3 regions of the Kitasatospora purpeofusca genome follow, and region 1 is predicted to be linked to each of the others. Evidence: riboswitches for the same ligand, from Rfam matches in the RefSeq annotation. Region 1 holds a riboswitch; each other region holds the start of a gene.
The links. A riboswitch is a leader RNA that binds a small molecule or an ion and turns the genes downstream of it on or off. The one in region 1 is predicted to bind cyclic di-AMP.
Positions count from the first base shown of each region.

Region 2: linked by a shared signal. The riboswitch ahead of OG715_RS13450 (C40 family peptidase) and the one ahead of OG715_RS34695 (transglycosylase family protein) in region 1 are both predicted to bind cyclic di-AMP.
Region 3: linked by a shared signal. The riboswitch ahead of OG715_RS25295 (LysM peptidoglycan-binding domain-containing protein) and the one ahead of OG715_RS34695 (transglycosylase family protein) in region 1 are both predicted to bind cyclic di-AMP.

Region 1 covers NZ_CP108561.1:7,939,123-7,946,775, forward strand. The annotation lists gene OG715_RS34680 (glycoside hydrolase family 13 protein) at 1-393, shown strand, start outside; gene OG715_RS34685 (LacI family DNA-binding transcriptional regulator) at 419-1,438, shown strand; gene OG715_RS34690 (hypothetical protein) at 1,494-1,694, opposite strand; gene OG715_RS34695 (transglycosylase family protein) at 1,876-3,141, opposite strand; cyclic di-AMP (ydaO/yuaA leader) riboswitch at 3,150-3,317, opposite strand; gene OG715_RS34700 (hypothetical protein) at 3,583-5,829, shown strand; gene OG715_RS34705 (hypothetical protein) at 5,919-6,854, opposite strand; gene OG715_RS34710 (DUF397 domain-containing protein) at 7,368-7,622, shown strand.
Region 2 covers NZ_CP108561.1:3,112,037-3,119,689, forward strand. The annotation lists gene OG715_RS13435 (glycosyltransferase family 87 protein) at 1-62, shown strand, start outside; gene OG715_RS13440 (hypothetical protein) at 87-1,169, opposite strand; gene OG715_RS13445 (C40 family peptidase) at 1,271-2,335, opposite strand; gene OG715_RS13450 (C40 family peptidase) at 2,589-3,761, opposite strand; cyclic di-AMP (ydaO/yuaA leader) riboswitch at 3,772-3,928, opposite strand; gene OG715_RS13455 (C40 family peptidase) at 4,268-5,311, opposite strand; gene OG715_RS13460 (NYN domain-containing protein) at 5,524-6,825, opposite strand; gene OG715_RS13465 (hypothetical protein) at 7,189-7,461, opposite strand.
Region 3 covers NZ_CP108561.1:5,744,503-5,752,155, forward strand. The annotation lists gene OG715_RS25275 (hypothetical protein) at 1-380, shown strand, start outside; gene OG715_RS25280 (MazG family protein) at 494-1,555, shown strand; gene OG715_RS25285 (SDR family NAD(P)-dependent oxidoreductase) at 1,610-2,032, opposite strand; gene OG715_RS25290 (cytochrome P450 family protein) at 2,296-3,582, shown strand; cyclic di-AMP (ydaO/yuaA leader) riboswitch at 3,814-3,962, shown strand; gene OG715_RS25295 (LysM peptidoglycan-binding domain-containing protein) at 3,968-4,744, shown strand; gene eno (phosphopyruvate hydratase) at 5,099-6,385, shown strand; gene OG715_RS25305 (FtsB family cell division protein) at 6,512-7,009, shown strand; gene OG715_RS25310 (DUF501 domain-containing protein) at 6,999-7,653, shown strand, end outside.

The DNA.
Region 1 (7,653 bases):
ATCCCGTGGTCCGGCACCGAGGCCCCGTACGGCTTCGGCCCGGACGCCGGCGGCCCGTCCTGGCTGCCGCAGCCCGCCGAGTGGGCCGCGCTCAGCGTCGAGGCGCAGACCGGCGACCCGACCTCCACCCTGGAGCTGTACCGCTCCGCGCTGGCCCTGCGCCGGGACCGCGACGACCTCGGCGCCGGCCGCGAGGTCGAGTGGCTGGAGAGCCCCGAGGGCACCCTGGCGTTCCGCCGCGGCTCCTTCGTCTGCACCGTCAACGCCACCGGCGCCCCGGTCGCGATACCGGCGCCCGGCCGGCTGCTGCTGACCTCCGCCGGCGCCGACCCCCGGGTCGTCGACGGCGAGGCGGTGCTGGCCGCGGACAGCACCGACTGGTGGGCGGTCTGACGTGGTTGCAATAGGCTCTGGGACCGTGACTACGGCGCGACTCTCAGACATCGCGGCGCAGGCGGGGGTCAGCGAGGCCACCGTCTCCCGCGTGCTCAACGGCAAGGCGAACGTCTCCGCCACCACCCGGCAGACCGTGCTGGCGGCGCTGGACGTGCTCGGCTACGAGCGGCCGACCCGGCTGCGCCAGCGCAGTGCCGGGCTGATCGGACTGATCACCCCGGAACTGAGCAACCCGATCTTCCCGGCGCTGGCCCAGGTGATCGAGCAGGCGCTGAGCCGGCACGGCTACACGCCGGTGCTCTGCACCCAGACCCCGGGCGGCTCCACCGAGGACGAACTGGTCGAGATGCTGGTCGACCGGGGCGTGGCGGGCATCGTCTTCGTCTCCGGCCTGCACGCCGACAGCACCGCCGACCACGACCGCTACGCCCGGCTGGCCGGGCGCGGGGTGCCGTTCGTGCTGATCAACGGCTACAGCGAGAAGATCGACGCGCCGTTCATCTCGCCGGACGACCGGGCCGCGATGTGGATGGCCGTCCAGCACCTGGCCGAACTCGGCCACGAGCGGATCGGGCTGGCCGTCGGGCAGCGGCGGTACGTGCCGGTGCTGCGCAAGATCGAGGGCTTCACGGCGGCCCTGCGGGAGGTGCTCGGGCACACCCGGGAGGAGGCCGAGGAGCTCGTCCGGCACACGCTGTTCAGCGTGGAGGGCGGGCACGCGGCGGCCGGGGCGCTGCTGGACAAGGGCTGCACGGCGATCGTCTGCGGCAGCGACATGATGGCGCTCGGCGCGATCCGGGCGGTCCGTCAGCGGGGCCTGGCGGTGCCGCAGGACGTCTCGGTGGTCGGTTTCGACGACTCGCCGCTGATAGCTTTCACCGAGCCGCCGCTGACCACCGTCCGCCAGCCGGTGGAGGCGATGGCCACTGCGGCCGTGGACGCCCTGCTGGAGGAGGTCGGCGGCAACGCCGTCCAGCGCGGGGAGTTCATGTTCCAGCCGGAGCTGGTGATGCGCGGCTCGACCGGGGGCCGCGCGCGCTGAGGAGACACCACGAGGGCCCGGGAGCGAACCGCTCCCGGGCCCCTCGGCGTTCGGCTCAGCCCTCCTGGGCGGTGGGCCGGTCCGGGGTGACCCGGTGGCCGTCGGCGGCGTCACCGGTGCGGGTCTCGGTGCGCCGGCCCCGCTCCAGGAAGTCGCGGAGGATCAGTTCGACGGCGTCCTGCGGGTTCCTGGTGCCGGACAGCATCATCGCGTCGATGGCGAGATTGGCGTCGAGCGAGACGGTGACCTGGGCCATGGTGACTCCTCCTCGGGTGCAGAGCAGCAGCATGCCCGCCGGGGCGGGCCTTTGACCATGGTTGTCCGGGACGGTGATCGCGGCTGTGCCCGCGCGTGGGCACGCCGCAGCCCCCGGGGAGAGGAGCGACGGCTCTCCCCGGGGGCCACGGGCCCGCGGACGGACCCCGGGCGTTACCGGATCAGACCCGGCCGGCGAAGTCCGGCGCCCAGTTGGCGACGGTCTGGAGCCGCACGCCCGAGCTCGGGTTGGCGGCCTCGATGTACTTGCCGTCGCCGATGTAGAGCGCGACGTGGTAGACGCCGGAGTCCTGGCCGTTGTTGGACCAGAACAGCAGGTCGCCCGCCTTGAGCGAGTCCAGCGAGACGTGCGTGGACGCGGCGGCCTGGTCGGCGGCGACGCGCGGGACGGAGACGCCCGCGGCGCGCAGCGCGGCCTGGGTCAGGCCGGAGCAGTCCCAGCCGCCGTTGCCGGTGCCGCCGTAGACGTAGGCCTGGCCGACCTTCGACTGGGCGAAGGAGACGGCGGCGGCCATGCTGCCGGTGGCGGCCGGAGCGGGGGCCGGGGTCTCGGCCTTCGCGGTGGCGTCGGCGGCGGGCTTGGCGGCCGTCCCGGAGCCGTTCTGGGCGTCCTTGGCGCGGTTGAACCAGTCGAAGCCCTGGCCCGACCTGTCGGCGGCCGGGGTCTTCGCCTCGGCGCGGTCGCCGAGGGTCAGGTGCTGGCCCGGGTAGATGCTGTGCGGGCCCTCGGCCAGGGTGGAGCGGTTGAGCTCGTACAGCCGCTCCCAGCCGCCCTGGACGTTGTTCTTGTCGGCGATGGAGGAGAGCCAGTCGCCGGCGACCACGGTGTAGTCGGCGGAGGCCTCCTGGCCCGCCTGGCGGTGCCACTTCTGCCAGTCCTGGGCGCCGGTGCGCTGCTGGGCGGCGTCGGAGGCGGCCGGGGCCGGGTTCTCGGGCTTGGTGGCGGGCTTCTCGGCCGGCTTGGCGGCCGGCTTCTCGGCGGGCTTGGCGGCCGGGGCCGGGGTCTTGGCGGCCGGCGCGGTGGTGGCGGAGGTGTCCACGGCGGCGGGGGTGCCGCCCTTGGTCAGACCGGCCTGGACCGAGCAGACCGGCCAGGCACCGGGGCCCTGCACGGCGAGCACCTTCTCGGCGATCGCGATCTGCTGGTCCTTGGTGGCGAGGTCGGCACGGGCGGCGAAGGCGGTGCCGCCGAACCCGGCCCAGGTGGAGTTGGTGAACTGGAGGCCGCCGTAGAAGCCGTTGCCGGTGTTGATGCTCCAGTTGCCGGTGCTCTCGCACTGGGCGACCTTGTCCCAGGTGGCGACGGAGGCGGCCGAGGCGGTGCCGGCGGTGAGGCAGGGGACGGTGAGGCCGATGCCCGCGACGCCGAGGGCGGCGATCGCGCGACGGGTACGGCCGGACAGACGGGTGCCGTTGGTGGGCAGCATGAAGAACGTGGTCCTCTCCCACGCCTGCGAGGTGAGCTGTCGGATTCGGGCCGGAGTTGCCCGGCCGCGCTGTGGACGCGGCTTCACCCCTAGCCCGGGTCCGGTCCGAGGACCGGTCCTGGGCGAACTACCTGTGGTTCCCCCGCTCCTGCCGTGATGTATTGCGCTGCCAGCACGCCCGACGGCAGGACTCGGCGTCGCGGACGGGCTGGGTCCGTGTGGCCACGAACGGGGAGCACGTTAAGCAGAGGCGGCTTCAAACCGCAAACATGTGTGACGACCGTCACAGTTTACGAAAGACGTGCTGAACCGCTGTCCTTCATGATCAGAAATGACCGATTTCCGGCAACGCCCGTCATGGCCAACACAACTGCCTATGCTTCAGAGCGTCGGCACCACGCCGGCGCAGACGCAGCCGCCCGGGGGGAGGGCTACGCACCGATGGGCATCGACGAGGAGCCGGACGCCGCCCGTCCGGCCGCCAGGCCGCGCGGGGCGCACCGCAGGGCAAAACATCGCAGAGCGGACATCCCACCCGAACCGCCCCGAACTCCCGTAACCCGCCGCGCATTACTGCGCTGGCTGGCCGTCGGCACCGCCTTCGCGGCGATCAGCGGCGAGGAGGTCCTGCGCCGCTCGCTGACCGGAGAGACCCGGCTGGTCACCCCGGCCGCCGTCGTCGGCTCCGGCCCGCCCGGGGAGGGCGCCCCGATGGGCCAGGACGGCGGCCACGGCGCCGCCCCGCCGGACGCCGCCGCCCCGGGCACCGGAGCCCCGGGCACGGGGCCCCCCGAGCAGCCGGCCCCCGCGCCCACCGTCGACCAGGGTGGCCGCCGCTGGTCCGACCGGGCCGGCTGGGGCGGCAGCCCGCCCGGACCGCGCAGCGCCGTCCGGATCACCGACAAGGTCCTGCTCGACACCGACGCCGAGGTCGGCTCCCTGCTGGTCGAGCCGGGCGGCAGTCTCACCTTCGCCGCCGACCGCACCCTCACCCTCGCCGCCGCGGGCAACGTCGAGATCCGCGGCACCCTCGCCCTCGCCCCCGACGGCGACCGGGTCCACACCCTCCGCTTCCCCTCCGTCGACGAGAAGCGCTTCCAGGGTGACGGCATGAAAGTGGTCGACACCGATGTGGGCCTCTGGGTCACCGGCGCCGGCTACCTGCGGCTGGACGGCGCCGCCAAGACCGCCTGGGTCCGCGCCGAGCGCGAGCTCAGGGCCGGCGACACCGTCGTCGACCTGGCCGCTCCGCCGGCCGGCTGGCTCCCCGGCGACGAACTGGCCGTCACCCCGACCGGCCCGCCCGACCAGGACGGCTTCGCCGCCGCCTACGACCTCGTCACCGTCCGGTCCGTCAGCGGAACCACCGTCACCCTGAACACCCCGCTCAAGTACCCGCACCCCAGGGTCGCCGCCGGAGGGGGCGTCACGGTCGGCGCCGAACTGCTCAACCTCACCCGCACCGTCCGGGTCGAGGGCAGCGCCAAGGGCCGCGCCCACGTCCACCTCACCAGCACCCGCCGGGCCGACGTCCGGCACAGCGCGCTGCGCTGGGTCGGGCCGCGCGCCGACACCAAGGAGACCTGGCGGGGCCCGGACGGCACCGCGCCCGTCACCGCGCCGGTGCTCGGCCGGTACGGGCTGCACTTCCACCGGCTCGGCGACGCCACCCGTGGCACCGTGGTCGAGGGCGTGGTCGTCCGGGACGCGGGCAGCCACGCGTTCGTGCCGCACGCCAGTCACGGCATCACCTTCCGCAGCTGCGTCAGCCACGAGACCTGGGAGGACGCCTACTGGTGGGACGGCCCGCTGGACACCCGCACCCCCCAGCAGCCCTCCGACGACATCGTCTACGAGTCCTGCGTCGCCTCCCGCACCCTGCTCGAACCCAACCCCCGGGCCTACCGGCTGACCGGCTTCAACCTCGGTGCGGGCACCGGCGGCAAGGCCGTGGACTGCGTCGCCGTCGGGGTGCAGGGCGCCACCGGTGCCTCCGGCTTCGAGTGGCCGGAGAACAGCGAGGGCGTCTGGACCTTCCAGCGCTGCCTGGCCCACAACAACCTGCAGGACGGCATCTTCGTCTGGCTCAACGCCCAGCGGCACCATGTGGTCACCGAGTTCGCCGCCTACCACAACGGCGGCTGGGGCATCGAGCACGGCGCCTACCTCAACGACTTCGACTACACCGCGAGCGTGCTGTACGGCAACGCCGGCGGGGGAGTGGCACTGCACGCGCTCGGCCGGGACCGCGGTAGCAACTTCGACGGGCTGCTGATCGACGCCGCCGGGCGCAGCGACTTCGCGGTGTCCACCGCCCGGCACGAACTCGCCGGGGAGTCGGTCACCTTCAGCCGCAGCCGGTTCACCGGCTACCGTAGGGCCGGGATCGCGTTCCGGGCCGGGGCCGACGGCAAACCGGACGACGTGCTGGTGCTGGACTGCGAGTTCGGCGGCAACGAGCTCTGGCTCGACCCGGAGGCCGGGGCGCCCAAGAACATCCTGCTGCGCCGGGCCGGAACGACCGAGGTGCTCCAGGTCCGCCGGGCGGGCGAGGAGGGCAACGACCGGCCGCAGTGGAACGCGGTCGCCGCGTCGGTGCCGACCCTGGCGGGCCAGTCCCGGCCGGTGCAGGTGCCGGAGCTCAGGCTGAAGCACGCGGCCGCGCCCACCGGGCGGGTGGGGCGGTGACGGTGCCGCGGCGGCGCCGGGTGCCTCCGGCGGACGCGCGGCGGGCCCGGAACGGCGCTGCCGTTCCGGGCCCGCCCACGCGGTGTCCGCTACTGGGCGGCGTGCCGCCCGTTGCCGCGGAGGCCGGTCTCGTCGGTGTCCTCGGCCTCGTCGGCCCCGAAGTCGGGGGCGACGGCCGGCAGCGCGGCCAGGTAGGTGGAGGCGACCAGCTGACCCACCGCCTGGTACGCGCCCAGCGGCGCGGCCGACGGGCAGCCGGACTCCTCGGCGGCCGCGGCGAGCAGCTCGGCGTCCGCCTCGGGGCCGATCACCAGCGGGGCCAGGGCCGGGTTCTGGGCACCCATCTCCTTGAGGTGGGCGACGGCCTCGGCCACCGAGCCGGGGATGTCCAGCGCGGCGGCGACGACCGGGACGGCGAGCCGGGCGGCCAGCAGCATGCCGGTGATGCCGGCCGCGTCGGCCGCGGGCTGCCCACCGACGGTGGTGAGCACCACGCCGTCGGCGGCGGTCGCGATGGCGAACAGGCGGGCGCGGTCGGCGCGGGCCAGACCGGCCTCGGAGAGGCGGACGTGGACGGCCTCGGCGAGCAGCGGGTGCGGGCCCAGGGTGTCGGTGACCTGGGCGCCGTACTCGGCGGCGAGGGCGTGCAGTTCGGGGAGGAAGCCGTGCGGGCCGGGCACCAGCGGTACCACGACGGGCGTCGGCAGGCCGGCCTCGGCCGCTTCGGTCAGGAGTTCGGCGACGGTGCGCTCGGCCGTGGTCCCGCCGGTCTGCCGGCCGTCGGCCCCGCCGGTCGGCAGGTAGCCGGCGGCGGTCAGCACGCCGTTCTGCTCGCTGCGGACGATCGACAGCAGCTCCTCGACCACGGACCGGGATTCCGGTCCGGCGGCCGCGGGGACGGCGAGCAGCAGGGCCGGGGAACCGGCCGGGATCTCGGGGCGCTCGGGACGGCGGTGGCGCCCCCGCGCACGGGAGCCTGGAGTACGGACGGGCAGTGGCGCGCCCGGGATGGCTGCGGTGCTCATGGCGGAGATCGTAGGACATCGGCCCGCCCGGCCCGCATTCGGCTGCCGTACCGGGTGGGACCACCACTGCGAAAACCGGACATAACCGGCCTCCGGGCGGCAGTTGTCCCGGTACCCGCGTAGATGCGACGGAACGGGGCTTTCGTTGCTCGAGTGGCGCGTGAGATGTCTCACAGCATACGACCGGCCTGACGGAGCGTCACTGAGGTGCGACTCCCGGCGTCGGAAGATCAACATTCAGCGGGGGGTCGCCTACGGGCGGTTAGCGGCTACTTGTCGATTCGCTCGGCTATGTCCGCTTATATACCGCCGGGGGGCTCCTTGTGAAGAGTTCCGGTTCGGTGTCGAAAAGGCCGTGCACCTGCAATGTCCCGTGCTGATGCACGTGCACTGGAGCTATCATCGCGTCAAGTGAGGCGTTGTGCCGGGCCGGTACGGGGCCGGCCCGGTCGTACGGCCGGGGCCGGGGCGCCGAGCTGGACGACCCACTCCGGAGCTCTTCGGGAGATTTCTATGCACGACTCGCACGACACGTACGACACGTACAACGGGATGGCCGCTGCGGACCTCGAAGGCGTGGTCTGGCAGAAGAGCCTGCACAGCAATTCCCAGGGGAACTGCGTCGAATTCGCCGCCCTTCCGGGGGGCGAGGTGGCGATGCGCAACTCGCGCTTCCCGGACGGTCCGGCGCTGATCTACACCCGGGCCGAGATCGCCGCACTGCTGCTGGGGGCCAAGGACGGGGAGTTCGACCACCTGGCGGTCTGACCGGTCGCCGGCTTCACCATCGGGGGGCCGT
Region 2 (7,653 bases), 4.8 Mb from region 1:
ACGAGCAGGACCTGCTGGACGGCATGGACCGGCCCTCGGCCGCACCCAGCGAACGGCGCTGACCCCGCGCCCCCGGACCGCCCGGCTCAGCCCGCCAGGGCCCGTACCTCGGCGAGCCAGAGGCGGGTGAACGCGGCCAGCCCGAGGCCCAGCTGCCCCCGGAGCAGCCCGTCCAGCCACGCCTCCCGGTCCGCCCCGGGGGCGGCCGCGCCGACCGCCCGGTAGAGCGCCACCAGGCGCTCCGGGCCGTACCGGCGGGCGATCAGGTCGCAGGCCAGCCAGGACTGCTCGTAGGCCTGCGCCAGGCCCTCCCCGCCGGCCGTGAGGGCGGCGTCCGAGGGCAGCGCGGCGGGCAGCCGTCCGGCCGCGACGTCCCGGGCCAGCTCCGGCGCGATCTGCCGGGCCGAGCGGCCCGAGTCGCAGTAGCCGGTCCAGTCGGCGACCCCCTCGGAGAGCCAGAGCGGGGTCCAGGCCCGGGTGTCGGCCCGGGTCGCCACATGCACCGCCTCGTGGGTGACCACCACCTGCCGGCCGAAGTCGCTCAGCCGCGCGTACACCTCGGGGTTGACCAGCACCCGGTCGGCCGGGGCGTGCAGGGGCGCGCCGGGCGCCGAGACGGTGACCGCGGCGAGGTCCGACCAGCCGGGCCGGTCGTCCGCCAGCAGCCGGGCGAACTGCTCCCCCGTGGCGGGCAGTTCGAGCAGCAGCCGGCCCGCCCAGGCAGTACCCCAGAGCGCCTCGACGGCGGACACCGCCCGGTCGCCGACGACGGCCGCCGCCGCGCGACCTGCCGGGCCGGCGGCGTCCGCGCCGTCCACGCCGAGCACCAGGCAGCGCGCTCCCGCGGCGGCCCCGACGGTGCCGAGGTCCCACAGCGGCGGCGGCCCGCCGGCCCCCTCCTCGCGTTCGATCCGCCGGCCGGTGGCGGTACGGAGCAGCGTCAAGCGGCGCGGGTGCACCACCGGCAGCTCGTCGTACCCGGTCACCGCGACGGTCAGCTCGGCGGTGGCGGTGGACCGCCCGGCCCGGTCCACCGGGCCCAGCAGCAGGTTCCGGTAGCCGACGCGCAGCGGCAGCGGGGGCGGCCCCGCCGCCCGCGTCCGGGCCCGCTCGGCGAGCAGCGCCGAGACCTCGGCGTACTCGTCCGAGGCCGCCGCGGCGGGCCGCACGGGGACGGCGCCGGGAAGCGACAGCTGGGCGAGGCCGCCGGCCGCGAGCAGCAGGGCGGTGCGCCGGGAGGGGCCTCGGCCGCCGGCGGGGTCCGGGCGGCTCAGAGCCGGATCACCCCCGCGACCGGCATGGCGTTGACGCTCTCGTAGCGCACCCGGGCCCCCGGGTAGGGGGCGTGCACGATCACCCCGCCGCCGGCGTACATCCCGACGTGGTGCATGTCCCGGTAGAAGATCACCAGGTCTCCCGGCCGTGCTTCGGAGATGCTGACCCGCTGCCCGGCGAACGCCTGGGCCTGCGAGGTGCGCGGCAGGGTCACTCCGGCCTGCCGCCAGCTGTAGTACATCAGACCGGAGCAGTCGAACGCCTTGGGCCCGGTGGATCCGTAGACGTAGGGCGAGCCGATCATCCGCACCGCGGCGGCCAGCGCGGCGCCGCCGCGCTCGGAGGCGGGCGGGGTGGTGCCGAGGTCGAGCCGGTCGGTGCCGCGGGTGGCGCGCTGCTCGGCCTCGCGGGCGTCCTGGGCGGTGAGCCGGGCGCGCTCGGTGGCGCCGAGACTGTTGAGCAGCCGCTGCGCCTTGGCGAGCCGCTGCTGGATCTGCTGCTTGCCGTCGGCCAGCGCCCTGCGGGTCTGCTCCAGTTCGGAGAGCTTGGCCGAGGCCTCGGCCCGGCGCTGGTCGAGCACCCGCTGACGGCCCAGCACCTCGTGCAGGGTCTCGTTCTGCCGCTCGGCGGCCTGGTCGAGGGTGCGGGCCCGGGAGAGGTAGCCCTCCGGGTCGGTGGAGAGCATCAGCTGGACGGTCTGCGCCATCCCGCCGCCCCGGTACTCCGCCCCGGCCACGGTGGCGAGGTCGCCGCGCAACTGGTTCAGCTCGTCCTGGGAGAGGGCGATCTGCTGCTGGAGCGTGCCGGTCTCGTGCTGGAGCCGCTGCTGGGCCTCCAGGGCGGCGTTGAACCGCTCCGAGGCCTGCTCGGCCTCGTCGTAGAGCTGCTCCACCTGGGCCTTGACGTCCTTGCGGTTGGCCGGGGCGTCGGGCGCGCCGGGAGCCGCCTGCGCGGTGCCGCCGGTCGCCACGCCCAGCACGGTGGTGGCCGCCGCGGTGAGCACCAGCGCCCGGGCGAGCGTGTGGACACCTGACAGCGGGGAACGGCGGTGCGCGGTCATTCGACGTCGGCTCCGATCCTGGGCCGGGACCCGCCGCCGCACCGGACCGTGCGGCTGTCGAAGCGGGCGTCCGGTGGCAGACGTTAGCGAGTCGGGGCAACCGTTTCCAAACCCCTCCGAACCCGAATATTCAGTCACTGATCGGACATCAGACCGGTTCGCCCGCCGGAGTTCCCGGTGACCGGGGGAAAGCCGCAGGCCCGGCCTCCCCTCGGGGGAGACCGGGCCTGCGGGGAGTCTGCCGACCCTGGGGTCAGAGGCGCACGATGGAGTTGACCGGCATGTTGGACGCCGACTCGTAGCGGACCGACGCGCCCGGCTTCGGGGCGTGGATGACCTGGCCGCCGCCGACGTAGATGCCGACGTGGTGGCGGTCGCCGTAGAAGATCACCAGATCGCCGGGCTGGGCCTGGGAGATGTCCGAGCCGATCCGGGTGCCGGCGCCGGCCTGGGCCTGCGAGGTGCGCGGCAGCGACACACCCGCCTGGGCGTACGCCCAGCCGGTGAGGCCGGAGCAGTCGAAGGAGTTCGGGCCGGTGGCGCCGTAGACGTACGGGGCGCCGAGCTTGCTCTCGGCGGCGGCGATCGCGGCGGCGGCGCGCGAGCCGTTGGCGGCGGGAGCGGCCGGCTTGGCCGCGGCGGCGGCCGGAGCGGACGCCGCCGGCGCCGACGCGGGCGCGCTCAGGTCGCTGCGGTTGGTGTCACGGGTGGCGCGCTCGGCGTCCGCCTTCGCCTTGGCGGCCTTGGCGGCCTCGGCCTTCGCGGCGTCCGCCTTCGCCTTGGCCTCGGCGGCGGCCTTCTCCTCGGCCGCGCGGAGCGCCTGGCGCTCCTGCTCGGTGAGCGTGTTGAGCAGCTGCTGGGCCTTCGCCAGCTTGCCCTGGACCTCGTCCTTGGAGGTCTTCAGCTGCTGGGTGGTGGCCTCCAGCTCGCCGAGCTTGGTCTGGGTCTCGGTGCGGTCCTGGTCGAGCCTGCGCTGCTGCTCCTGGAGCTCCTTCAGCGCGCCGGACTGGGTGGAACCGGCCTGGTTCAGGGCGTCGGCCTGGCTGAGGAAGTTGTCCGGGCTGGCGGACAGCATCAGCTGGACGGTCTGCGATATGCCGCCGGTGCGGTACTGCTCGCCGGCGATCTCGGAGAGGCCGCCCTGGGCCTCCGTCACCACGGCCTGCTGGCGGGCCACCTTGTCCTGCAGCTCGGCGACCTGCTTCTGCAGCTCCTGCTGCTTGGCCTGGGCACCGTTGTAGTTCTCGGTCGCGACCTCGGCCTGCTCGTTGAGCTGGTCGACCTGCTCCTTGACCTGGTCCTTGGTCGGCGCGGGGTCGGCGTGGGCGCCGGACTGCGCGGAGAGGGCGACGGCAGCGGCGGCCAGACCGGTCATGATCGAGACCCGGGTGCGGCCGGCGGGCTTGGGACGACGATGGGACGCCACGAAGGCGGACTCCTTCTTCCTCATCCGCCTACCGGGTGAGCTGACGGGTTCGGGCGGAAGCGTGCCCTACGACGCCTCACCGTCCGCGCGAGCGGCCGACCTGGCGCCGATTCACCCCGGAGGAACGTGGTTCCCCGGCTCCGCTCCACAGCTGACCCCCGACTGCTGGGTCCGGTTCGGACGGGCACCTGAGGCCCCGCCCGGCTGCTTCGCGAACTCGACGGCGAACCCCACCGCCACCCAGGCTGGGTGATCGACTGTGCGAGGTCCGAAGCACGACCCTAGTAACAGATCCGTGATCCGTTCAAATCCTTGTCAGAAAAAAGTCAGAAGAATACCCAAGTTCCTTTGTGAATATGACCGAGTGTGATCACATCCCCACATCAGGCTGATCATTTCCACCTGGACGGCCCAATGCCCCACCCAAACCCCAACGCCACCCCCGATCGGGGGTGGCGCTGATCACAAGGGCCGAAAACCGCCCCCGGGGGTGTCGTGGCGGGCCGTCAGACCCGGCGGATCGTGTTGATCGGCATGGCGTCGGCCTTCATCACCTTCACCACGTCACCGGTGTGCGGCGCGTGGACCACCATGCCGTTGCCGATGTACATCCCGACGTGGCTGCGGTCGGGGCGGTAGATGATCAGGTCGCCCGGCTGGGCCTCGGCCAGGGACGCGACCCGGCTGCCGTAGTTGCCCTGCGCCTGCGAGGTCCGCGGCAGCGAGACGCCGGCCTTCCCGTACGCCCAGACCATCAGGCCGGAGCAGTCGAAGGTGCTCGGACCCGTGGCGCCCCAGACGTACGGCGAGCCCTGCTTGCCCATCGCGTTGCCGACCGCGGCACCGGCCATGCCACTGGCCTGCGGCAGGCTGCCCGGATCGGTGCGCTCGCTGCCGCGCGAGGCGCGGTCGGACTGCTGCTGCGCCGCCTTCACGGCCGCGCGGTCGGCGGCGCTGAGCGAGTTCAGCAGGTCCTGGGCGTCCTTGAGCTTCTTGGCGACCTCGGCCTTGGACTGGTTCAGGTCCTTGGTCGTGGTGTCCAGCGAGGCCAGCACGGCGGCCGCCTCGACCTTCTGCTGGTCCAGCCGGCGCTGCTGGTCCTGCAGGCCCTTGAGCGCCTCGGCCTGGCTGGAGCTGGCCTGCTGCACGCTGGAGGCCTTGTCCAGGTACCCGGACGGGTCGGAGGTGAGCATCAGCTGCACGGACGGGTCGATGCCGCCGGTGCGGTACTGCTCGCCCGCCACCTCGGCCAGCCCCGCCTGAAGCTGGGCCATCTGCTCCTGGCCGCGGGCGACCTGGTCCTGGAGCTGGTCCGCCTGCTTGCGCAGCTGGTCGGCCCGCTCCTTGGCGCCGTTGAACTTCTCGGTGGCCTGCTCGGCCTCCTCGTTCAGCTGGTCGATCTGCGCCTTGACGTCGTCCTTCTTCGGGGACGGGCTCGGCGCTGCGTGGGCGGCGACCTGGGCGGAGAGAGCGACCGCGGTCGCAGCGGCCGCGGTGAGCACGGAGACCCGCGCGCGGCTCGGCTGCTTGGGACGGCGGTGGGAGGCCAAAAGGACCGGCTCCTTCTTCCAATGGCCTCACCCGTTGGGGTGAGAATCCGGAAAATAGGTTTGACGCCAGACCCTAGTGAAGATCCACGTTTCGCGCCACTCCCACGATTACCTGAACCTGCCGCCCGCACCCGGACTTCACGAAACCCGCACAAGACCGCAATCCCGGCGCTGACCAGCCGTCATGACCGTCGGTGCGCGGCATCCTGGAGTTACGGACGGGCCAGCCGGTTCAGCAGCAGCACCGAGGCGACGGGGCGCGCGCCCGCCTTCCGCACGCCGTCCGCCACCTCCTTGTCCGCCGAGACCACCACCACCGGGCGGCCCTGCGGCTCCGCCCGGACCAGTCGGCGGATCAGCTCGTCCGCCGTCTCGCCGGTCCGGCTGAACCGCACCCGCACCCCGCGCGGCGGCGCCATGATCACCGGCACGTCGAGGTCCTGGCCGTCGAACACACAGGTGACCTCCGCCTGGGTACGCTGCGCCAGCATCGCCAGTCCGCCCAGCAGCCGGATCCGCTGCTGCTCCAGCGGCAGCGTCGGATAGCCCGTCTTGGTGACGTTGTAGCCGTCCACCACCAGATGGACCTGCGGGATCGCCAGCAGCTGGTCAAGCAGCGCCGGATCGTCCTCGGCCAGCCCGCGCCGCGCCACGTCGTGCGGCGAGGCCGCGCCCGGCACCACCGCCTCCACCAGGTCCGCCGGACGGATCTGGGAGATCGGCAGCGCCAGCTCCCGCTGGAGGCCCTGGGCCGACTGCAGCACGGTGTCCAGCAGCAGCCGCAGCCGCATGTCCTCGACACCGCGCCCCTCGCGGGCGGAGCGCCGCCCCTGCTCGGCGGAGTTCTCCAGCTCCGTGACCCGGTGCCGCAGCCGCCGCGCCTCGGTCTCCGCCGCGCCGCGCTCGACCGCCGCCTGCGCCCTGACCGCCTCCAGCTCGGCGGCGACCTTCCGGGTCTCCGCCTGCGCCCGGCGGGTGTCGCTCTCCAGCGAACGCAGCCGCCGGCGCAGCGACTCCGCCTCCTTGCGGACGTCCTCCGACTCGGCCCGCTGCCGCTCCAGGTCGGACCGGGCCGTGGTCCGCAGCTCGGCCAGCTCGGCCTGCAGCTTCTCGACCAGCCGGGTCGCCTCGGCGACCGCGCCCTCGGTACCGGCCCGCTCGGCCTCCTCGCCGGCCTCGGCCACCAGCCGGCTCCACCCGGCGGAGCGCACCAGATAGGCCGCCGCGGCCACGTCCATCGGGTCGGCGGCGCCCGGCACGGTGCCCGCCTCCAGGGCTCTGACCAGGTCCGGCTGGCCCAGCCGCAGCCGCTCCGCTATCCGCACCCGGAAGGCCGGCTCCGCCTCCAGCGCCGCAGCCAGCGCGGTCGCCGCGTACTTGGCCCGGCGGGCGGGGGTGAACTTGGCGTACTGGCGCAGCGACTGGGGCAGTTCGCCGAGCGGCAGACCGCCGAGCGCGTCGGAGGCCAGGCCGACCACCCGTCGGCGCACGCCCTCCGGCAGCGGCCGGTCCAGCGCCTCGGCCGACGCCCCGTCGGCCGCCGCTCCCTCCGGCCCGGTCTGGCCGGCCGCTCCACCGTCCGCTGCCGCCGGCTCCTCACCGGCGCCGGACTCCTCACCCGCGGGCGCCTCCGCCGGGGCCCCGGTGCCGGAGGGGGCGGCCACTGCCGCGTCCGGCGCCTGCGCGTCCACAGCGGGCTGCCGCCCCTGCGGCCCGGCGGGCTCCTTCGCTGCGTCCACCACGTCCTCGGCTCCGATCCTGGTCCAGCGGGGTACGGCCCTCGGCCGCCACCCCCGTCACACTCCGCGTGTTCTCTCTGTATTGTCCCGCGCGGCGGGCGGCCACGCCGCTCACCGCCCACCGCACGGACCGGGCGGTCAGCCCTGCTCGGGAGCCTCGGCGGTCCCGGCCGCCTCGTCCGCGCCGGGACGGGCGACCAGCTCGACCTGGTCCACGGCGTTGCACCAGCGGCAGCGCACCGACTCCACGGTCTCGCTGAGCACCTGGGTCTCCTCGACCTTGGACTCGCCGGCCAGGTCGAAGTGGAGGAACTCGGTCACCCGGGCGGTTCGGGTCACGTCGAAGCGGGTCAGGTTTCCGCAGAGCGTGCAGCGCCAGCGCGTCTCGGCGGTCAGGGCGGGGACGGTCATCGGGGGTCCTCTCGGGTGGTCCCGGAACGGGCTCGGGCGCTCCCCCCGGAGCCCCGGCGTCGGCGGCGGGAGGCGGGAATGCCCGCCCCAAGCCTATTGCCTGGGGCAACCTTCCCGGCCACCGGCCGAGCACTCCCGGGCGGTAGCCCACCTGCCGTAACCGCGCGGTGCCCGCCCGGCAGCGGGGGGATG
Region 3 (7,653 bases), 2.2 Mb from region 1:
TCACCGAGCTGGTGCTCGACGCGGTGGTGGCCCGCGCGGTCGCGGACCGGGGGCCGGCGGTCGCGGACACCGAGGTGGCGGCCGCCCGGGCGGAGGAGGAACGGCGCCTCGGCGGCGCCGGGCGGCTGGCCCGGGAGCTGGCGGCGCAGGGCGTTCCGGCCGAGGCGATCGACGACCGCCTCGGGCGCGAGCTGGGGATCCGCCGGCTCGCCGCGACCGCCGGGGCGGACGCCGACACCCCGGCGGGCGACGCCGCCGTCCGCCGGATCCTGGCCGCCACGGCCACCGCGCTCCACCTGCGGGTGAACCCCCGCTACGGCACCTGGGACCCGGACCGCGCCGCCCTCGCCCCGGCCGTTCGCTCCCGGCCCGCCGGCTGAGACCGCCGGCTGAGACCGTCGGCCGGGGCCGGTCGCCGGCCCGGCCCCTCGCCCGCGCCGGTGGCACGGAAACCCGGCGGCGGGGCCGTCGGACGGACGGGTAGGTTCGAGGGGTGACGACGAATCCTCCGGGCGCGAAGCTGATCCTCCTCATCACGACCCACCGGGTGGCCCCCGGTCTGCTGTCCTGGCCGGCCTGGGAGGCCCTGCGCTCGGCCGGGCGGGTGCTGGCCGGCGACGCCGGTCACCCGCAGCTGCCCGCCCTGCGGCAGGCGGGTGTCGAGGTGGAACTCGTGGCGCCGGGCTCCGCCCCCGCCCTGGCCCGGCTGCTGACCGGGGCCGCGGCGGACGGCGCGGCCGGGGACAGGAACGGAGCCGGAGCCGGGGACGGGACGACGGTCTGGCTGGGCGGCCCGGACGGCGACCCGGGCCTGACCGACGCGCTGGCCCGGCTCGCGGTCGAGCGCGCCGGCGAGGTGCCGGAGATCGAGGTGCTGCCGGGCTCGTACGACCTGCCGGGCTCCCGGCTGCTGGACCTGGTGTCCGTGATGGACCGCCTCCGCTCGCCCGGCGGCTGCCCGTGGGACGCCGAGCAGACCCACGCCAGCCTGGTGAAGTACCTGGTCGAGGAGGCCTTCGAGCTGGTCGAAGCGATCGAGGAGGGGGACCGCGACACCCTCCGCGAGGAGCTCGGCGACGTGCTGCTCCAGGTCTTCTTCCACTCCCGGATCGCCGAGGAGCACCCCACCGGGGCGTTCTCGATCGACGACGTGGCGGGCGACATCGTCGAGAAGCTGATGTACCGGCACCCGCACGTGTTCGGGGACACCGAGGCGGACGGCGCGGCCGAGGTGGAGGCCAACTGGGAGACGCTCAAGGCGGCAGAGAAGTCGGACCGCGAGTCGGTGCTGGACGGCGTCCCGGCCGGGCTGCCCGCGCTGGCCTACGCGGCGAAGCTGGTGTCGCGGGTGCGCCGGTCCGGGTTCGCGGGCGTGCCGGACGAGCCGTACGAACTGCCCGCCGAGCTCACGGCGGAGTCCGCCGGCCGCCTGCTGCTCGCGGTGGCTCAGCGCGCGCACGACGCCGGGCTCGATGTGGACGCCGCACTGCGGGCGGCGGCACGGGGGTACCGCGACGCGGTGCGCGCCGCCGAGGGCCTGAAGCCCGCCGAGTAAGCGGGCAGCCCGACCGGCGGGGCGGCCCGGGCAGCCCCGTCCGCCCCGGGGGCCTCAGGCCGCGGCGACGCCCTGCACCGGACGCCGCTGCGGCGGGACGACCTCGCCGATCGCCTCGCCGACCAGTGCGACGAGTTCGGCGAGCCGCTCCAGGTCGAGGTGGTCGGGCAGGTCGGAGAGGGAGACGATCCGCTCGCCGTCCGGCCCGGCCACGCAGAAGAGGTCGATCGGGCCCAGGTGCTTCTCGGCGGTGTCGACCAGCGCGGCGACATCGCTGGGGCGGCGGACGTCGCCGCACACCCCGACGACCGGGCAGCCCGGCCGGTCGAGTTCGGTGGCGAGGTCCTCGGCGACCCCGCTCCGCTGGTCGGCGATCAGCATCCCGGCGGCTCCCGCCGCGGTGAAGCGGCGGGCGAGGCCCGCCCCCGACCCGCCGTCGAGTACCGCGATCACGATGACCGCACCGGTGACCCGCATGGCCCTGCTCCTCCCTGTGGGCGGCTCCGCACCGGCGCCCACGGACATCTTGCGGAGGATCGTAGGCACGACCTGATCCTCCGCAACAGCAATTACCCCTCAGGTGACCAGACTCACGCCTGCTTCGGCCCACCGTCACCGGAACGATGACCGGAGCGATCGGCGGGCCCGGGGACGGCGGTGCGAACGGCGGCGGGACCGGCTGCGGGAACGGCGGCGCCCACGGTGCGGTGCCGGGGGCGCGCCCGGGATACCGTCGACCCATGCCAGCTCAGCCCGCTCCCGACCGTCCGCCCCTGTTCACCTGGGAGTTCGCCGCCGACCCGTACCCGGCGTACGCGTGGCTGCGCGAGCACCGGCCGGTGCACCGGACCACCCTGCCCAGCGGGGTGGACGCCTGGCTGGTCACCCGGTACGCGGACGCCCGCCAGGCGCTCGCGGACAGCCGGCTCTCCAAGAACCCGGCGCACCACAGCGAGCAGGCCCACCGCACCGGCCGGGTCGGCATCCCGGGCGAGCGCCAGGCCGACCTGATGACGCACCTGCTGAACATCGACCCGCCGGACCACACCCGGCTGCGCCGCCTGGTGTCGAAGGCCTTCACCCCGCGCCGGGTGGCCGCCTTCGAGCCCCGGGTGCAGCAGCTGACCGACCGGCTGATCGACGGCTTCGCGGCGCGCGGATCGGCCGACCTCATCCACGAGTTCGCCTTCCCGCTCCCCATCTACGCGATCTGCGACCTGCTCGGGGTGCCGGCCGAGGACCAGGACGACTTCCGGGACTGGGCCGGGATGATGATCCGGCACGGCGGTGGGCAACGCGGAGGTGTGGGGCGGGCGGTGAAGCGGATGCGGGCCTACCTCGCGGAGCTGATCCACCGCAAGCGCGCGGACCCCGGGGACGACCTGATCTCGGGGCTGATCCGGGCCAGCGACCACGGGGAGCACCTCAGCGAGAACGAGGCCGCGGCGATGGCCTTCATCCTGCTCTTCGCGGGCTTCGAGACGACGGTGAACCTGATCGGCAACGGCGTCTACGCGCTGCTGCGCAACCCGGGGCAGCGGGCCCTGCTCCAGGAGTCGATCGGGCGCGGCGAGAGCGCGCTGCTGGAGACCGGGATCGAGGAACTCCTCCGCTACGACGGTCCGGTGGAGATGGCCACCTGGCGGTTCGCGACGAGTCCGCTGACCATCGGCGGGGTGGGGATCCCGGTCGGCGACCCGGTGCTGGTGGTGCTCGCGGCGGCGGACCGGGACCCGGCGCGGTTCGCGGACGAGAACACCCTCGACCTGGCCCGGGCGGACAACCCGCACCTGGGCTTCGGGCACGGCATCCACTACTGCATCGGCGCCCCGCTGGCGCGCCTGGAGGGGCGGGCCGCGCTGACCACCCTGCTGTCCCGGCTGCCGGACCTCCGGCTCGCCGCAGATCCGGAGGAACTGCGCTGGCGCGGTGGTCTGATCATGCGCGGACTTCGTGAACTTCCGGTGGAATTCGCGCCGGAAGCGACATCGGTGACAACCTCCGCCGACCCCTCGGCAGTTCACTGAGGGGGACTCACGACACGCTGACGCGGAGTCTCCACGGCTCGAATCGGACCGGCGTGAATCTCCATCAACCCGGACATACCTCTTCGGTTGGTAGGCAATCCATCACCTGACGTGATTTCCGTGTGATAGCGGCGATATGAGCTTGTGATTGCTCTGAAGATCTGTCTACTCTCCGGGGAGCCCGCGGAAGCGGGTCCCGTGCGCGGAACGCCGAGTCCTGCCCGCCGCGTCACCGGAAACCGACCAGAACCCTGGGCAGGGGCGGGGGAACCAGGTCTTTGCGCCGTCCCCACGGCTTGGGGTGAAGCCGCCTCCGCGCGGCCGGGCCACCTCCCGGTCCGAACCCGACAGCTCACCTCGCAGGCGTACGGAGAGGGACTTCCTCATGCTGTTCGTCGGAACCGGCCGTCATCGTCGCCGCACCCAGACCGAGAAGGCCATCGCCGTCGCCGGTGTCGCCGGCGTCGGACTGGCGATGCCCATCCTCACCGCCACCGGCGCCTCGGCCGCCCCGGCCTCGACCTGGGACGCGGTCGCCCAGTGCGAGAGCGGCGGCAACTGGGGCATCAACACCGGCAACGGCTTCTACGGCGGCCTGCAGTTCACCTCCAGTACCTGGAAGGCGTTCGGCGGCACCTCCTACGCGCCGCAGGCCAACCAGGCCTCGAAGGCGGCGCAGATCACCGTCGCCGAGAAGGTGCTGGCCTCGCAGGGCCCGGGCGCCTGGCCGGTGTGCTCCAAGAAGGCGGGTCTGAGCAAGGGCGGTGCCCCGGCGGCGGTCGACACCTCGACGGACGCCGCCCCGGCCGCCCCGAAGCCGCAGGCCCCGCAGGCGCAGATCGAGCAGCAGGCCCCGAAGGCCGCGCCGAAGCACGCCGCCCCCAAGTCGCAGGCCCAGCAGGCTCCGCAGACCCAGCAGTACGCGCCGAAGCACGCCGCCCAGCCGGCGCCGCAGGTCCAGCAGCAGGCGCAGCAGACGCGGCAGGCCCCGCAGGCGCAGGCCGGCCAGGGCTACACCGTCCGCGACGGCGACACGCTCGCCGGGATCGCGACCGCGAAGGGTGTCCAGGGCGGTTGGCAGGCCCTGTACGACGGCAACCGCGGCACCGTCGGCGGCGACCCGGACCTGATCGTCCCCGGCCAGGTCCTCGCCCTCGGCTGACGCTCGCGCCCACCCGGCTCGTCCCACCGCCTGCCCGCCTGCCTGCCCGCCTGCCCGCCTGCCTGCCCGTCACCGGACAGGTGGACAGGCGGCCGGGCGGGCAGGCGCGTCGGCTCCGGCCTGTCCCGCCCGTTCCGCCCCCTCGTTCCGCCCCCTCGGTCCGCCCCGGGGCGTCCGAGGCCGGGCAACCAGGTGAACTACCGGTGGGTAGCACGGCCACACGCTGAGACGGAGCCGAGGTCGACGTGGCCCGGACAGCCGGTGCGGTTAGGCTCTGGTCGTAACGACTCCGCAATCGTCCGGCCGACGGCACCCCACCGTCAGCCGGTACCTGCTTCCGCTAGGAGATGCCTCGTGCCGTCCATCGATGTCGTCGTAGCCCGTGAGATTCTCGACTCGCGCGGCAACCCCACGGTCGAGGTCGAGGTCGGCCTCGACGACGGCAGCACCGGCCGTGCCGCTGTCCCGTCGGGTGCCTCCACCGGTGCCTTCGAGGCCCTGGAGCTCCGCGACGGCGACAAGAACCGCTACTTCGGCAAGGGCGTGGAGAAGGCCGTCCTGGCCGTCATCGAGCAGATCGGCCCGGAGCTGGTCGGCTACGACGCCACCGAGCAGCGCCTGATCGACCAGGCCATGCTCGACCTGGACGCCACCCCGGACAAGTCCTCGCTCGGCGCCAACGCCATCCTGGGCGTCTCGCTGGCCGTCGCGCACGCCGCCTCCGAGGCCAGCGACCTGCCGCTGTTCCGCTACCTGGGCGGCCCGAACGCGCACGTCCTGCCGGTCCCGATGATGAACATCCTCAACGGCGGCTCGCACGCGGACTCCAACGTCGACATCCAGGAGTTCATGATCGCTCCGATCGGCGCGGAGTCCTTCTCCGAGGCCGTCCGCTGGGGCGTCGAGGTCTACCACACGCTCAAGGGCGTGCTGAAGGAGCGCGGCCTCTCCACCGGCCTGGGCGACGAGGGCGGCTTCGCCCCGAACCTGGACTCCAACCGCGAGGCCCTCGACCTCATCGTCGAGGCCATCCAGAAGGCCGGCTACGTGCCGGGCAAGGACATCGCGCTGGCCCTGGACGTCGCCGCCTCCGAGTTCTACGAGGACGACGCCTACCAGTTCGAGGGCAAGGGCCTGACCTCCGCCGAGCTCATCGAGTACTACGCCGGCCTGGTCGCCGCCTACCCGCTGGTCTCGATCGAGGACCCGCTGGACGAGTCGGACTGGGACGGCTGGAAGGCCATGACCGAGAAGCTGGGCGACAAGGTCCAGCTGGTCGGCGACGACCTGTTCGTCACCAACCCGGCCCGCCTGGCCCGCGGCATCGAGACCGGCACCGCCAATGCGCTGCTGGTGAAGGTCAACCAGATCGGTTCGCTGACCGAGACCCTGGACGCCGTCGAGCTGGCCCAGCGCAACGGCTACCGCTGCATGATGTCCCATCGCTCCGGCGAGACCGAGGACGTCACCATCGCCGACCTGGCCGTCGCCACCAACTGCGGCCAGATCAAGACCGGTGCCCCGGCCCGCTCCGAGCGCGTCGCCAAGTACAACCAGCTGCTGCGCATCGAGGAGATCCTCGACGACGCCGCCGAGTACGCCGGCCGCGGCGCCTTCCCGCGGTTCAAGCACGAGGGCTGACCCGCCCGGCCGCCCGAGTGGCGCACGCCTGACCGGTGCCCCGCCGTTCACCCCGTAGGGTGGACGGCGGGGCACCGTCGCGACCAGGAGGGGACACCGGAGATGGCAGGCTGGAGGATCCCGGGCTTGGCGGCCCGGCCTCGGTTCACGAGCCGGGCGACCGTCCTGGTCCTCGTGCTCTGCTCGCTGGTGGCGATCCTGGCCTACCCGACCCGGCAGTTCATCTCGCAGCGCTCCGAGATCACGGCGCAGCGGGCCCGTGCCGAGCACGCCCGGCAGCAGGTCGAGCAACTGCGCCGGGAGAAGGCCCGCTGGCAGGACCCGGAGTACGTCAAGGCGCAGGCCAGGAGCCGGCTGCACTACGCGATGCCGGGGGAGACCCCGTACATCGCGGTGGACCCGGCCGCCCAGGACCAGGCGAAGTCCTCGTTGGGCGCGCCGCCGCCCGCGCAGGGCCCGGCCGCCGGGGCGGTCAAGGCCGCCAGACCCTGGTACGCCAGTGTCTGGGACTCCGTGGACGCCGCTGCCGCCGCTCCCGCGACCCCCGCTGCCCCGGCGCAGCCCGCCCCTTCCTCACCACCCGCCCCCGTCCCCGCTGGAGACAGCCCCTCCCATGACCACTGAGAACCACCCCACCGTCTCCGACCAGGACGTCGCGGCCATCGCCGCGCAGCTCGGCCGGGTCCCGCGCGGTCTGCGCGGCGTCGCTCACCGCTGCCCGTGCGGCAACCCGGACGTCGTGGAGACGGCCCCCCGACTGCCGGACGGCACGCCGTTCCCGACGCTGTACTACCTGACCTGCCCCAAGGCCGCCTCGCTGATCGGCACCCTCGAGGCGGACGGCGTGATGAAGGAGCAGAGCGCCCGGCTCGCCGAGGACCCGGAGCTGGCCTCGGACTACCGGAAGGCGCACGAGGACTACATCGCCCGCCGGGACGCCATCGAGGTGCTGGAGGGCTTCCCGAGCGCCGGCGGCATGCCGGACCGGGTCAAGTGCCTGCACGTGCTGGTCGGCCACTCGCTGGCGGCCGGCGAGGGCGTCAACCCGCTGGGCGACGAGGCGATCGGGATGCTGGAGGACTGGTGGGCCAAGGGCCCGTGCGTGTCCCCGGCTGAGGTCGAGGCGGCCGGCGGGCGGGTGCTCCGCAACCGGGCCAAGGCGCAGGACCACGAGGCCGTGATCGCGGCCAAGGAGCAGAAGACCGCCGACCGTGCCGCCAAGCGCGCGGCGCAGGAGGCGGACGGGGCGGACGAGGCAGGGGAGGCCG